Regions from separate parts of the Agarivorans sp. QJM3NY_25 genome, predicted to be linked through region 3. Evidence: predicted binding sites of a transcription regulator. Region 3 holds the regulator's gene; each other region holds the start of a gene.
What was found. Region 3 encodes MetJ, which represses methionine synthesis genes. Its sites were predicted from a motif close to TAGACGTCTAGACGTCTA; they were not measured.
Positions count from the first base shown of each region.

Region 1: metN (methionine ABC transporter ATP-binding protein MetN) is a predicted target of MetJ. The motif match lies at 1,867-1,884, and genes of this name have one in related genera.
Region 2: metF (methylenetetrahydrofolate reductase) is a predicted target of MetJ. The motif match lies at 2,818-2,835, and genes of this name have one in related genera.

Region 1 is NZ_CP194041.2:897,640-902,298, forward strand. It holds gene ACRRSW_RS04105 (methionine ABC transporter permease) at 50-742, opposite strand; gene metN (methionine ABC transporter ATP-binding protein MetN) at 732-1,766, opposite strand; gene ACRRSW_RS04115 (hypothetical protein) at 2,002-2,136, shown strand; gene ACRRSW_RS04120 (hypothetical protein) at 2,184-2,354, opposite strand; gene ACRRSW_RS04125 (helix-turn-helix domain-containing protein) at 2,592-2,984, opposite strand; gene ACRRSW_RS04130 (DUF2938 domain-containing protein) at 3,067-3,549, shown strand; gene ACRRSW_RS04135 (hypothetical protein) at 3,637-4,359, opposite strand; gene ACRRSW_RS04140 (Lrp/AsnC family transcriptional regulator) at 4,553-4,659, opposite strand, start outside.
Region 2 is NZ_CP194041.2:513,845-518,503, forward strand. It holds gene ACRRSW_RS02275 (Tex family protein) at 1-1,965, opposite strand, end outside; gene greB (transcription elongation factor GreB) at 2,219-2,716, shown strand; gene metF (methylenetetrahydrofolate reductase) at 2,851-3,756, shown strand; gene ACRRSW_RS02290 (hypothetical protein) at 3,909-4,659, opposite strand, start outside.
Region 3 is NZ_CP194041.2:4,402,102-4,406,760, reverse strand. It holds gene ACRRSW_RS20165 (PEP-CTERM sorting domain-containing protein) at 679-1,356, shown strand; gene metJ (met regulon transcriptional regulator MetJ) at 1,461-1,760, opposite strand; gene metB (cystathionine gamma-synthase) at 1,914-3,080, shown strand; gene metL (bifunctional aspartate kinase/homoserine dehydrogenase II) at 3,101-4,659, shown strand, end outside.

The DNA.
Region 1 (4,659 bases), 1.5 Mb from region 3:
GGTGGTCGTTTTTAAAACCGTTATTTGCAAATTTTTTCGTTGAAAATCACTATCTGTGGTCGACCCGTCTTACAATCAAGTCGCCAATCGACTGAATAATCTGGACTAAGATGATGAGCATCACTACAGTCACGGCCATAATCACCACATCATAACGGTGAAAACCATAGCGAATAGCCACATCACCCAAGCCGCCTCCACCAACAGTGCCTGCCATCGCAGAATAACTGACTAAGGTTACTAGTGTGATGGTGACGGCATTGATAATGGTGGGGAGCGCTTCGGGCAGTAAAACTTTGGTGATGATTTGCCTTGGCGTTGCGCCCATCGACTGCGCTGCTTCAACTAAACCAGAAGGAACCTCTAGCAGTGCGCCTTCGATTAAACGTGCAACAAATGGGATTGCACCAATCGTTAGCGGCACAATCGCGGCGGTGGTGCCAATAAAGGTACCTACTAGCAGCTTGGTGAGTGGAATAATTGCGACCATGAGCACTAAAAACGGTACCGAACGACCGATATTCACGATTGTACCTAATATTCGGTTTAGTTTGTTGTTTGCAGCTAATCCACCTTTTTTAGTGATATGTAAAATAACACCTAAGGGAATACCAAGTGCAAAACCAACAATGCCCGCGACCGACACCATGTAGAGGGTTTCGCCCGTAGCGCCGAGTAGTAACTGACCATTGAAGTTTAGCCACTCCACGATTTGTTGAAATGAAAAACCGTTACTGGACATAACCAAGTACCTCCACTTTGACTTTATGTTGTTTCAGAAACTCAATCGCTGCGCTATCGTCTGCTTCATTGCCAAGTAGTTCGGCGACCATCATGCCAAATTTTACCCCTCCGGCGTAATCAAGATCGGAACTCAAAATACTAACATCGATATTAAATTGGCGAGCAATTTGACTGATCAGAGGTGCGTCAACCGTTGCTCCCGTAAACTCTAAGCGCACTAAGGGGTGACTTCCCACGACTCTTTTTGTGTTTAGCCGTATTCGGTAATCTTCGGGGATAGAGAGGTCTAAAGTTGAGCGTATAAAGTCATGAGCCAGTTGGGTTTTGGGATGCGCAAAAATTTCACCAACGGTTCCCTTCTCTACCAGTTCACCACCACCGATGATCGCGACTTGATGACAAATACTCTTCACTACATCCATTTCATGAGTGATCAGTAAAATGGTAATGCCAAGTTGCAAGTTTATCTCTCGTAACAACTCCAGAATCGACTGGGTGGTTGCGGGATCAAGGGCACTGGTGGCTTCATCACATAACAGTACTTTCGGATCAGAGGCTAGGGCTCGCGCAATCGCGACTCGTTGCTTCTGACCGCCACTAAGATTGGCTGGATAGGTGTCTCGTTTATCGGTGAGGCCGACTAAGTCCAAGAGCTCTGTTACTTTACGATCAATCTGCGTTTTATCTGTGTTTGCTAGCTCTAAGGGCAGCGCGATATTGTTGAATACCGTACGTGAAGATAGCAAGTTGAAGTGCTGAAAAATCATCCCTATATTGCGTCTAGCTTGGCAAAGTTGTGGGTGTGAAAGAGTGGTGAGATCGACCCCATCAACAATGATTTGTCCCGAAGTTGGCGCTTCCAGCATATTGACACAACGGATCAAGGTACTTTTACCTGCACCGGATGAGCCAATCACGCCAAAAATGGTTCCTTGAGGAATAGAAAGGTTGATGGCATTAAGCGCAACAATCTCTTTCTCTCCTTGATAGAAAACCTTATTAACATCGCTGATTTCAATCATTTACATAGGCCTATACAAGAGAGCTTAGAATTACATGCTAAGGTGTGACTGAATGGTAGAAGGATGCTATGGATAAGTGCCCTTGAAGTCAATGATTAATTAGCCGTCCAGAAGTCTAATTGGGTATTTTAACAAATCTAATTTGTTCTGAGTTATAGCCTGCTGCTATAAGAGCGCTTTGTGGTTAAACCAAGCGCTATGAAATTCTGTTGTTGTTTGCAGTGGGGGGCGCGTTGTGGCGGCTTTTTATTTGCCGCGCTGGCAACTTGGGATGATTGTACCGCCATCAAGCGGTAAGGCTGGCTACTTGCAACAAGGGGGGATTGGCCGCCGTCGTTTATTCAACTTGGTTATTTTGTGTTATTTGTGAAACGCAAAAAGTCATCGAAATAATCGATGACTCGTCACAATTTGAATCTAAAGTCCTAGACCTTTCTTTGGCGATTTTTTGGCTGCTTTGACTGCTTTGACTGCTTTGACTGCTTTGACTGCTTTGACTGCTTTGACTGCTTTGACTGCTTTCTTTTCTTTGGCGCTTAACAGCGGTTTCTTCTTGGAGCCTTTTTTACTGTCTTGTCCTTTACTCATGATCATTTCCTATTTGGGGAAGCACTTAAACCTGCAGTTAGTTTGGATCCAAGCTTAGGAGAATTGCGATGCATTGAGCTCTGTAAACGGAATGCGTAACCATTTCAGTATGGCCTCATGGCGCAACAATAGATATAAATAGCTTACTAGTTTGCCATCACAGGCAATTGGGCTGTTGCTGACAAAGCCTATTTCCCCGAGTTCCGGTCAGCTAACACCGCGCTTGGCCCGATAAATCTAAGATAGATCACGCTTCACTGCGCTCATCATTTTCTGAAATGAGGGGCATTCTAAATGCGAAGTTTGTGGGCAAGTTGCAACATGGAAAAGGCTATTGCGTATTGCTTGTAGCTGTTTAATTTGCGCATCAATCTCAGTCGTTTTTTGGATTAACAATGTTCTATCGATAGACAATTCATCGTTTGTATCGAACATCATTGAAATTTCAATGAGCGATAGCCCAGCCATGCGGCCCAAAGAAATAATATTTAATTTATTCAATACACTTGGAAAATATTGTCGGCGTAGCCCTTTTCGACTGGGGGAGTGGATCAGCCCGATTTTTTCATAATATCTTAAGGTTGAAGGTTTTAAACCAGAGCGACGAGCCTCCTCTGCAATATCCATCATATCTCCTATTGACTTAAAGTTGACTTCAAGTTGTACCCTGTTTGTGAATCTATCAAATTAAGAGCGACAAGGGGAATATTTAATGCTTACAAATCTTTGTTTACAAGCCGTTTGGATTGGTATTGGAGCGACGCTGGTCATGGATGGTTGGTCGTTGTTCCAAAAAAGAATACTCGGGATCCCAGCGCTGGATTATGCGCTGCTTGCGCGATGGGTATGTTTCATCCCAAGGGGCCGACTATTGCATCGAACGATTGTGTCTACACCGCCGATCAAGGGCGAAAGACTTCTCGGTTGGGCCTTACATTATGCAATTGGGATTGTTTTTGCGATGGCTCATGTGTTTTTATTCGAAGAGGTATGGCTGGTAAGTCCAACACTGCTGCCTGCGTTGATCACCGGGATTGTGACCTTGGTATTTCCTTTTTGTATCATCCAACCTTGTCTTGGTTTTGGGTTTGCGGCAAGTAAAACAGCTGCGCCTCGGTTGGCGAGGGGGTTAAGTATCGTCACTCACAGTGCCTATGGCATTGGCCTATTTTGCAGTGCCTTAACGTTACCCTAGATACTAAGGGGGGCTTAAAGTCGCGCTCTGGTTTGAGCTGAGCCGCGACACGCCGATAGTTTGATGAAGCAAGCCAGTCGGTTTTGCTTAAGTCATCCTTTCCATAAAAGAGCGGAAAAATTCTTTGAGTCTATCGATATAACTCGGGGGAGTTTCAACCCGCGGTTGATGGCTATAAAACTGCTTCAGATAACGCTGTGCATGGCTTTTTCCTGCCACATCATTACTTGATTGCAAATAAGTGATTCGTTCGTGAAACGCCAGAACGTTATTTTGTGATTTGAATATCGGCGTATATTTTAGACCAAATTGACTGGCGGTTTGCCGATCAAAGTAGCAGCCTTGATCCGCATTAGGGATGTGTTTCCAATAGGGCCCCGTAATATCGAAAACATCGAAGGTGTTATTCCCAAAGTCCAGTTCAATCCATGTGTGATAAAGGTTCTTCACGTTATCGTTATTTACCAAGGCCTTACGTATTCGCTTGCTTAGTGTGTTGAGCGTTTTGGCGTCTTTATCTGCTGGTTCGAGCAGGCCAATCACAATCCGTGTTTGTTTACAGTGAGCGATTCTTTGTTTCACTTGATCAACAATCGCCAAGTGCACTGGCAGGCAATTGAGGCGCATATCCACGCCTATATCTTGAGTATCATAGGGGGTGACACGCCAATACCGAGCTCCGTTTGGTCCTGCGGTATAAATCTCTCTGAGAGTTTTTTGGGCGGATTTTTTTAGGTCAAAAACGTCATTTTTATGAATCTGATAGGGAAGCGTAATCGTCAAACGAACCTCTTTGAATGTTTGCAACATGATCGCGATGAAGACCGCAACTGGAGTTTAGCAGTTTATGGCTTGTGGACACTCGAGTCATCAACTTCAAACCGAGATTGTTATTCAATAAGCGATTAAAGCCGTGATTGAGGTGATATGACTAAGTCATTGTGCCGAGCTTAGGGCTGGGATTGACTTTAAGTTTGCTCTTGAGCTTGCAAATCGATTCGCTTTAAAAAGGATAGGCTAGGCTCTGTTTTACATTTTCCATCACTACATTTGAGCTGAATTTGAGTATGGTTTGGTCATCCAGAAATAACTCTCGGGTGATTTCTTGAT
Region 2 (4,659 bases), 1.1 Mb from region 3:
GACCCCTTCGAGTTGCATCGCTGGTTTCAGATCGCTAATGCTATCGATGCCTTCTTTAAAATTGGCGGTCGCAAACTCTGGACGAGGGTCTCGACCTGGTTTGTTCAATTCAGCGATGATATCGGTTACCGTGGGTAAACCAAATTGTTGATTGGTAAATTGCTTGGGGTCGAGTTTAGCCAAGCGCTCGGAATTGGCAATCAGCTGACTCACTTGGCATTGACTATGATTCGCGATGGCCTCGACTAGAGGGTAAGCCTCGGGATGCACTGCTGAGCTATCCAGAGCGTTGGCAGCTTGAGGGATCCTTAAGAAACCAGCAGCTTGTTCAAAGGCTTTAGGACCTAAGCGGGCGACCTTTTTAATTTGTTTACGTGACTGAAAGGCACCATGTTCATCGCGATAACTAACAATGTTGTGTGCAATAGTCGGGTTAAGCCCGGCGACAAAACTCAGTAGTGGAGCCGAAGCCATATTGATGTCGACTCCGACCGCATTCACACAATCTTCCACCACGGTTTCGAGCTGGTGTGACAGTTTACTTTGGCTCACGTCATGTTGGTATTGGCCTACCCCGATGGCCTTTGGTTCAATTTTTACCAGCTCGGCTAATGGATCTTGTAGACGGCGAGCAATGGACACCGCTCCACGGATTGATACATCTAAGTCGGGGAATTCGTGAGCAGCCAATTCTGAAGCCGAATACACCGAGGCACCAGCTTCGCTCACCATGACTTTTTGCAAATTCTGTTTAGGAAGCATCTTGAGCAAATCGGCGGCAAGTTTATCGGTTTCTCGGGAGGCGGTACCGTTGCCGATGCTCAGTAATTTAACTTGATGTTGTTGGACTAGCTTGGCGAGAGTATTTAAAGATTGCTGCCATTGATTGCGTGGCGCATGGGGATAGATGGTGTCGTAAGCGAGTAATTTACCAGTGGCATCCACAACTGCAACCTTTACACCAGTGCGCAACCCTGGGTCGAGACCGAGGGTTGCTTTGGGGCCTGCTGGCGCCGCCATTAATAAATCATTGAGATTACGGGAAAAGACACTAATGGCTTCTTCTTCGGCGCGTTCTCGAAGCTGGTTGAGTAATTCAGTTTCTAACTGGAGCTTAAGCTTGACTCGCCAAGTCCATTGCACCACTGTATTCAGCCAAGTGTCACTGGCGTAGCCTTTAGGCGCAAGCTGAAAGTAATCTCGGATGAGCTGCTCTGCTGGGTGACTCTGCTGCTGATCTTGCTGAGCTATAACCAGATTAAGCATCAAGATGCCTTCGTTGCGGCCGCGTAAAATCGCTAAGGCGCGGTGGGAAGGAACTTTACTGAGCGCTTCTTGGTAATCGAAGTAGTCTTGGAATTTTTGGCCTGTTTGCTGCTGTCCTTCAATGACCGTTGTACTCACTAAGCCTTGTGCTTGTAATAATTGGCGGAGTGATGCAAGCAGTGGTGCTTGAACGGCAAAACGTTCCATGAGAATAAACTTGGCACCATCGAGGACGGTTTTACTGTCGTGGAAGCCTGCTTGTGGATTGAAGTAGGCCGTGGCAAGTTGCTCGGGGGCGGTATCGGGTTGAGCTAATAGTTGCTCTGCCAGTGGCTCTAAACCCGCTTCAATGGCAATTTGTCCTTTGGTTCGGCGCTTTGGCTTGTAAGGCAGATAAAGATCTTCGAGCTCAGTTTTGGTATTGGCTCCCATAATTAGCTGTTCGAGTTGCGGGGTTAATTTTTCTTGTTCATGAATCGATTTTAGAATGCTGCTGCGTCGTTGTTGCAAGTCGCGCAGGTAAGTTAAACGCTGTTCCAATAATCGCAGTTGACCATCGTCTAAACCTCCGGTGGCTTCTTTTCGGTAGCGGGCAATGAAAGGAACGGTGGAGCCTTCGTCTAGTAATTGAATTGCAGCACTGACCTGCGCTGGCTTCGCCTGAATATCGGCGGCAATTTGTTGTTCTAGTGTTGACATATGCTTGCTTACATTGAGAGAGCCGCAAGGCGGCAGATAATGGCCACTATCATATGGCGTTCTGTTTTTGCTTCAAGTATAAATTGGTCTCGGCTAGTAATTGGCATAAGCTCTGCTCGCAAGGTCGAACCACCTAGCAAGTTCGGTGCTTGATTTATAGGGCGCGCATTCGATCGGCTTTCAGTCTAAATCAATAACCAACAGCTATAAATTTAATCACCAAAGACAAACTGCGCTTAGAGGCCTGGATGTTATGAAAAGTAATTTAATAACTCGTGCCGGTTGGCATAAACTCGACCAAGAGTTGAAATACTTGTGGAAGATAAAACGTCCGGAGGTGACTCAAGCCGTCTCTGAGGCCGCCGCCTTGGGTGACCGCTCGGAGAATGCTGAATATAAAGAAGGGAAGCGAGAGTTACGCCGTATCGACTCTCGTTTGCGTTTCCTAAATAAACGTTTAGATGTACTGCAAATTATTGATCATTCTCCGCAACAAAACGGCAAGGTCTATTTTGGGGCTTGGGTCGCCTTAGAAAATGAGGATGGGGATAAGGTACGTTATCGAATTGTTGGCACTGACGAGATTGATCCAAAGCTGGGTTATATCACCATCGATTCACCGATGGCGCGTGCTTTAATTGGCAAACAAGTGGATGACGATGTATTTGTGAATACTCCTGCAGGCATCAAGGAATGGTGGGTGACGGCGATTCAATATCAAGCATTTGAAGAGTACGAGGATGGATCTTGAGCACTGAGCCTAATTTGCTGATGTTGAATTATTTTCATTTAAAGCAAGTAATAACATGAGCTGATTGACTATATAGAAACTTTTCTTCATATTTAGCGGTATAGACGTCTAAATGTCTTTTATGGAGAAGGTTAATGGGATTTCATCACGCACAACAAATTGAATCACTCAATCAAAGCTTAAGCGAACTTAATCGTGATATTAACGTGTCTTTTGAGTTTTTCCCGCCAACCACCGAAACCATGGAGCAAACGCTTTGGGCTTCTATCGAGCGTTTGCACACTCTAAAACCGAAGTTTGTCTCGGTCACTTATGGCGCGAATTCAGGGACTCGTGATCGCACCCATAAGGTGATTAAGGCGATTAAAGACAGAACTGGTTTAGCTGCCGCGCCTCATCTTACCTGTGTTGATTCTACCCCTGAAGAATTACGGCAAATTGCTCGCGATTATTGGCAAAGTGGGATCCGGGATATTGTTGCGCTGCGTGGTGATTTACCGGTCGGAGCGGCCAAACCCGAGATGTATGCGAGTGACTTGGTCAGTTTATTGAGGGAAGAGGCTGAGTTTGATATTTCGGTAGCGGCTTATCCTGAAATGCATCCTGAGGCAAAGAGTGCGCAGGCAGACTTGTTGGCTTTAAAGCGAAAAATGGATGCGGGTGCTAATCGGGCTATTACGCAATTTTTCTTTGATGTTGAAAGTTATTTGCGCTTTCGTGACCGTTGTGCAGCGATAGGTATTGAGGGCGAAATTGTCCCGGGAATTTTACCTGTCTCTAATTATAATACTTTGAAGAAGTTTGCTTCTTTTGCCAACGTGAAGGTGCCACAGTGGTTACATAAACAGTTTGCAGGTTTAGAGCATGATCAGATGACTCGTAATCTGGTGGGGGCGAGCGTGGCTATCGAAATGGTGAAAGTCTTGTCGCGTGAAGGGGTCAAGGATTTCCACTTTTATACCCTCAATCGCTCCGAACTCTCTTATGCGATTTGTCATACTTTGGGGGTTAGGCCCGAGCTTCAGACGGTGGCTTGTTAGTCTAGCGGCTACCAACAGCAGTCCCCAGCGGCGCGAGCAGACTACTTGAGCTTGACCAAACTTTCCGTATGGGTGGTTGTTAAATGGGCTGAGGGGCATGGAGAATCATCAGACCTTTATCATCCCGCTCGGAGAAATAATGCTGACTGTATTTATAATAGGGTGCTCATCGCCACGCTGAGTAACCACATCACCAATGCATAGTACCAATTATTTTGCAAAATTCGCCGGCTCGAACAATGATAACGGCCGGTCATGGTGAGGCCCACTCCCGATAGAGGGCTGCTACCAGTTGAAATGGCCCAAGAGCTTAGGAACAAAAAACCCAGTTGGCTGGGGCTTGGCTCCAACGGCAGTAATAAGGGACTGGCCAGCGAAATGCTAATCACCGGATGAATACCGAGGATGCCAGCAATAATCATCAGCGCCAATACTGTCGCAAATACGGGGGTTGTAAAGCTAAAATTTGCGAGGTTGATTGTGTCTGGATAGGCTAACAGGATCCCTTTGATGCCTGCCGAAAATACCCCTGCAGCAAGAAACAGCAGAAACTGACCGCCGACATTGGGCAGTTTGTGATTAATGAACTGACGAACGCTAGTGCGCGATGTACCTTGATTAAAGGCGAGTGCTGCTAAAGGAGCAAGACAGGTGATGATTAAAATAATGCTTAAGTCTGGTAAACCAAAGTGCAAGCCAATTACCAATAGCGCTAAGCAGAGCGGGATCATTAAGCTATCCGGTTTGATTGGGTAGCCTTCGAAGTTATCTCGGTGTTTTAAATATACTTCTGTACTCGTGAAGCCGAGAGCAATCAATGACATCACCAGACCGGGTAACAAGGTATCACTCCACTGCAGACCCGGCACATAAGTGATCGAGACCGCGGTTGCGATGAAGAAG
Region 3 (4,659 bases):
CTTTTATTTCGAAACAGTAGTAAAAAGTTGTACCGATCTGTGCGGGAATATCAGTTGCTTGTAGGGTCACTTTACCTCTCTTCCCTGACAGCACTGCGTTATTTGGAATAGTTTTTCAGGGCGTTCCTTTGTAATTCTTGACTGTCCATATATTCCGTAATCGAGAATAGTTGAAGAGATTTCAGAGCTTGTTTCTGTGCTCGTGCATCCTGAGAGAAAAATCAGGGGCAGTGTAGAGTAGTATCATTCTTATACTTAAAACATAATTCCATTTTCGCTAAGAACCGTAGTTGCAAGTGAATAATAAGCAACTTGGTAGTTATGTCGAATGGATTACTGAATTGCATTGTCTAGACGACCTTGTAGCTCAGGGGTTATTACGAAGCTGTTTGCCCTGCAACAACGCCCTTTCTATCTAAGGTGATTGAGTAAAAGTAGTCGCCTCTATGTTTTTAAATTCACATAACCTTTCTTATTATAATGTTTTTATTGACATGCACTTTAAATTCAATAGGTTATGTTTTTTTGAGAATGTTTAAGCGGAATGAATCTGTAGATATAGTTTCTTTATTTAGAGGGAGAAAACCATATTGAATTTTTGAAGGATTGTGTTGGGACGTTATATAGCAGTGTCAACAGTCGTAATTTAGAATTAAACAATTAAAAGGAATTTTTGCAATGAAAATATATTTTCAATTTGTAGTTAAGGTTATTTTAATCTGGTCGATTGCTGGGTCAAGCATTGCGGCAGTCATATTTACAGATGATTTTGATTCTGCCGCATCTCCTTTATGGGGAAATGAACAGGGTAGCTGGAATGATAAAGGTGGTGCATACCAGTCTACATCAGGGAATCAAGCATTTAGCTTGTTACCGACAGATTTAAGGGATTTTTCTGTTGAATTGGATATTAATGATGTATGGGATGGCGGTGTAGTTCTTCGTAGTTCATACAATGGGGGGCTTTTTAACGGAATAGCCTTAATCACAGGAGGTCTTGGTGGTGGAGGTACCGGGGTTTACTGGCACGAATTCGTAAATGGTGGCAATTCACCAGTTTTAAAGCATTCTGGTGCATTATTCCCATCTAAAAGTGATATTCATTTAAAAATCGATGTGTTCGGAGATACCTACTCAGCATTTGTGAATGGTACTTTGGTCACTACCTTAACTAGCAGTTTGTACAGCCAAGGACAAGTTGGCTTGTTTAATAACAGACTCGGTCAAAGTTTCGATAACATTAGTGTTTCATCTGTTCCCGAGCCATCCACGATATTTCTTGCGGCATTTGGTATTGCTGGCTTATGTATGCTTAGACGAAATAAAAAGTCATATAAAGTACAAGCAAGTGCTTAACTCTCTGCCGTGGGCGGTTGTTCCTGCAAGATAAGTGAGCTTATTCAAAAGTGTTTGTCTAGTATTTAACAAAAAAGCCGCTCAATGAGCGGCTTTGCAAAATCTTAATCTTCTTTATCCAATTCAGCTTCGGTGGCTTTTTCTAAGGCCGGGTCGGGTCTATCTTTTTGTAGATCGGCATCATCGGGCAGGGGTTGCCCAGTGTAAGCGTGTAAAAATGCTTCGCAGAGCAACTCACTGTTGGTGGCGTGCCGTAGATTGTTAATTTGTCTACGGGTACGCTCATCGGTCAGTATTTTCAATACTTTTAAAGGTATTGATACCGTTATTTTTTTTACTTGTTCGCTTTTTTTTCCGTGTTCAGCATAAGGGCTGATCCACTCACCATTCCAATCTGTCGACATACTTGAATACACACCAAACCAAAGAAACCCTATTGTAACGGGGGAAAAGCCACTTAGCAATCCAAGAGCAAAGACATTTAGACGTCTAGAAGTGTTGACGTCTTTATGGGGAGTGGTAAAGTGGCAGCATAATTAGAGGGAGTCAGTGAACACATGTCATTAAAAGATCTTCACGCCGCCACCATTGCGGTTCGCAGTGGTATTGAGAGTGATAGCCAACACGGAGCGGTGGTTCCGCCAATTTATTTGTCGAGTAATTATAGTTTCGCCGATTTTAAGCAAAAGCGGCAGTTTGACTACAGTCGCTCTGGTAATCCAACCCGTCAAATATTAGCCGATGCGATTGCCAACCTAGAGCATGGTGCAGGGGCGGTGATCACCAATACCGGCATGTCGGCCGTTCATTTAGTGACCGCTTTGTTAGCGCCTGGCGATTTGTTGATCGCACCGCACGATTGTTATGGCGGAAGTTATCGCCTGTTTGACAGTTTGGCGAAGAAGCAGGCCTTTGAAGTCGAGTTTATCGATCAAAATGATAGCGAGAGCTTGCAAACCGCCCTCGCCAAGCAACCAAAGTTAATTTGGTTAGAAACTCCCAGCAACCCGTTATTGCGGATTGTGGATATTCAAAAAATAGCTCAACAAGCGCATGCTGTGGGGGCTTTGGTAGTTGTGGATAATACGTTTTTGTCGCCTGTATTACAGAATCCAATTTTACTGGGGGCCGATATTGTGGTGCATTCGGCGACTAAGTATATTAATGGTCACTCTGATGTGGTGGCGGGTATGGTTGTGGCAAAAACTGAGTTATTGGCAGAAAGCTTGAGCTGGTGGGCGAATTGTCTAGGTTTAACAGGCTCAGCCTTTGATTCCTATTTAACTCTGCGGGGCTTAAGAACTCTGAAAGCACGGATGAATGTTCACCAACACAATGCTCAAACTATTGTTCAATGCCTGCAGCAGCAGCCTTTGGTGTCTGCGATTTATTATCCCGGCTTAGCAGAGCACCCCGGTCATGCGTTAGCCCAACAACAACAATCTGGCTTTGGTGCTATGTTAAGCTTTGAAGTTGCGTTAGATGAAACTCAAATGGTGAAATTTTTGAAAGGCTTACAGTTGTTTTCTTTGGCTGAGTCTTTGGGCGGGGTAGAGAGTTTAATCGCTCATCCTGCAACTATGACCCACGCGGCAATGTCGTCTGAGGCATTGGCTGAAGCGGGAATATCGGCGCAATTGTTACGGGTATCGGTTGGTTTAGAAGAAGCTGAAGATTTAGTGAATGATTTACAGCAGGCATTTGCCAATCTTTCGGTTGGCTAAAAGTTGTACAGGAGAACTTCATGTCGGTAGTTAATAGACATGTCCATAAATTTGGTGGCAGTAGCCTCGCTGACGCTAGCTGTTTCAAACGAGTGGCGGGTATTGTTGCGCAGCATTCACAAGCGCAAGATCTCATTGTGGTATCGGCTGCGGGTAAAACCACCAATCGTTTGTTGAATATCATTGATTTGGCGAAACAAGCCGATAATGCCGCTGCGGAAGCCTTAGCTGCTTTGATTCAGTTTCAGGCGCAGCTAGTTAAAGATTTATTGAGTGAATCGAGGGCGCAAGTGATCGAGCGAGAGCTTGTCGCAGAGCATCGACAAATTGCTCATTTGCTAGAGGCGGAGATTAATGCCTTTATCATTAACGAACTACTCTCTTATGGTGAGCGTTGGTCAGCAAGATTATTGGCTGCTCTTTTAAGTGAACAAGACTGTGCTGCGGAATGGATGGATTCACGACAGTTTTTCAAAGCCGAATTAGCGGCCCAACCGCAGGTAGATGTTGCGCGCAGCACCCCCTTGTTGGCGGCGTGTTTAGCGGATAAACCCGCTTGCCGAATTGTGGTGACAGGTTTTATTTGCAGTGATAGCGAACAACGCACGGTGACGCTTGGGCGTAATGGCAGTGATTACTCTGCAACCGAATTGGCGGCTTTAGCCGATGCTGTCTCGACCACGATTTGGAGTGATGTTGCGGGAATTTACAGTGCCGACCCGCGCTTAGTGAAAGATGCTCATTTGTTAGATCATTTAGCTTTAAATGAAGCCGCTGAATTATCAAGGATTGGTACCTCGGTACTTCATGCTCGAACGCTAGAGCCGCTGGCTCGCTCTCGGCAACGCTTAAGCTTACGTTGTAGTTATGCTCCCAATGATGGACAAACTCAAATCCATCGGAAAGAAGCCAAAAAAACCGCCGCAAAAATAGTCACCTCGGTGGATGACGTGGTGTTGTTAGAGCTGACATTTACTGAACATTTCCAGCAAAATGCCAGCGCGCTGTTAAGTGCGTTGGCAAGTGTGCAGCTGGCCCCGACCACGCGTCATAAACATACTGAAACTGGCTCGCTACGGATGGCCTACACGCGCGAGCTAGTTGCGGAGGCATTGACCAAGATTGACCAGTTGGCGGTGCAGTATCAGGTGCAACAAGTCGAACGTACCGAAGGTTATTGTTTAGTGGCCTTAGTCGGCGCTGGGGTTTGTGATAATCCTCAACAATGTTACTTGTTCTTTCAGCAACTAGCCGAGCAACCTTTAGAGTTTATTCATTCCAGCTCCGATAAAATGAGCCTGTGTGCGGTAGTACGTAAAATTACCTTGGAGCCAGTATTAATCGAGCTTCATAGTAACTTATTTAAACAGCGCCGTAAGGTTGGTGTGGTGGTGTTTGGCAAAGGCAACATTGGGGCTCAGTGGCTGAGCTTGTTTAACGAGCAACAAAGTTTGTTGGAGCAACACTATAAACTCGAGCTTTGTCTCGCTGGAGTGTTTACTAGCCAATCAGGACTACTCGATTTTGCTGGCTTGAGCCTTGCGCAAGCCTTCGATGATAGTTTAGCTAAGCCCTTGTT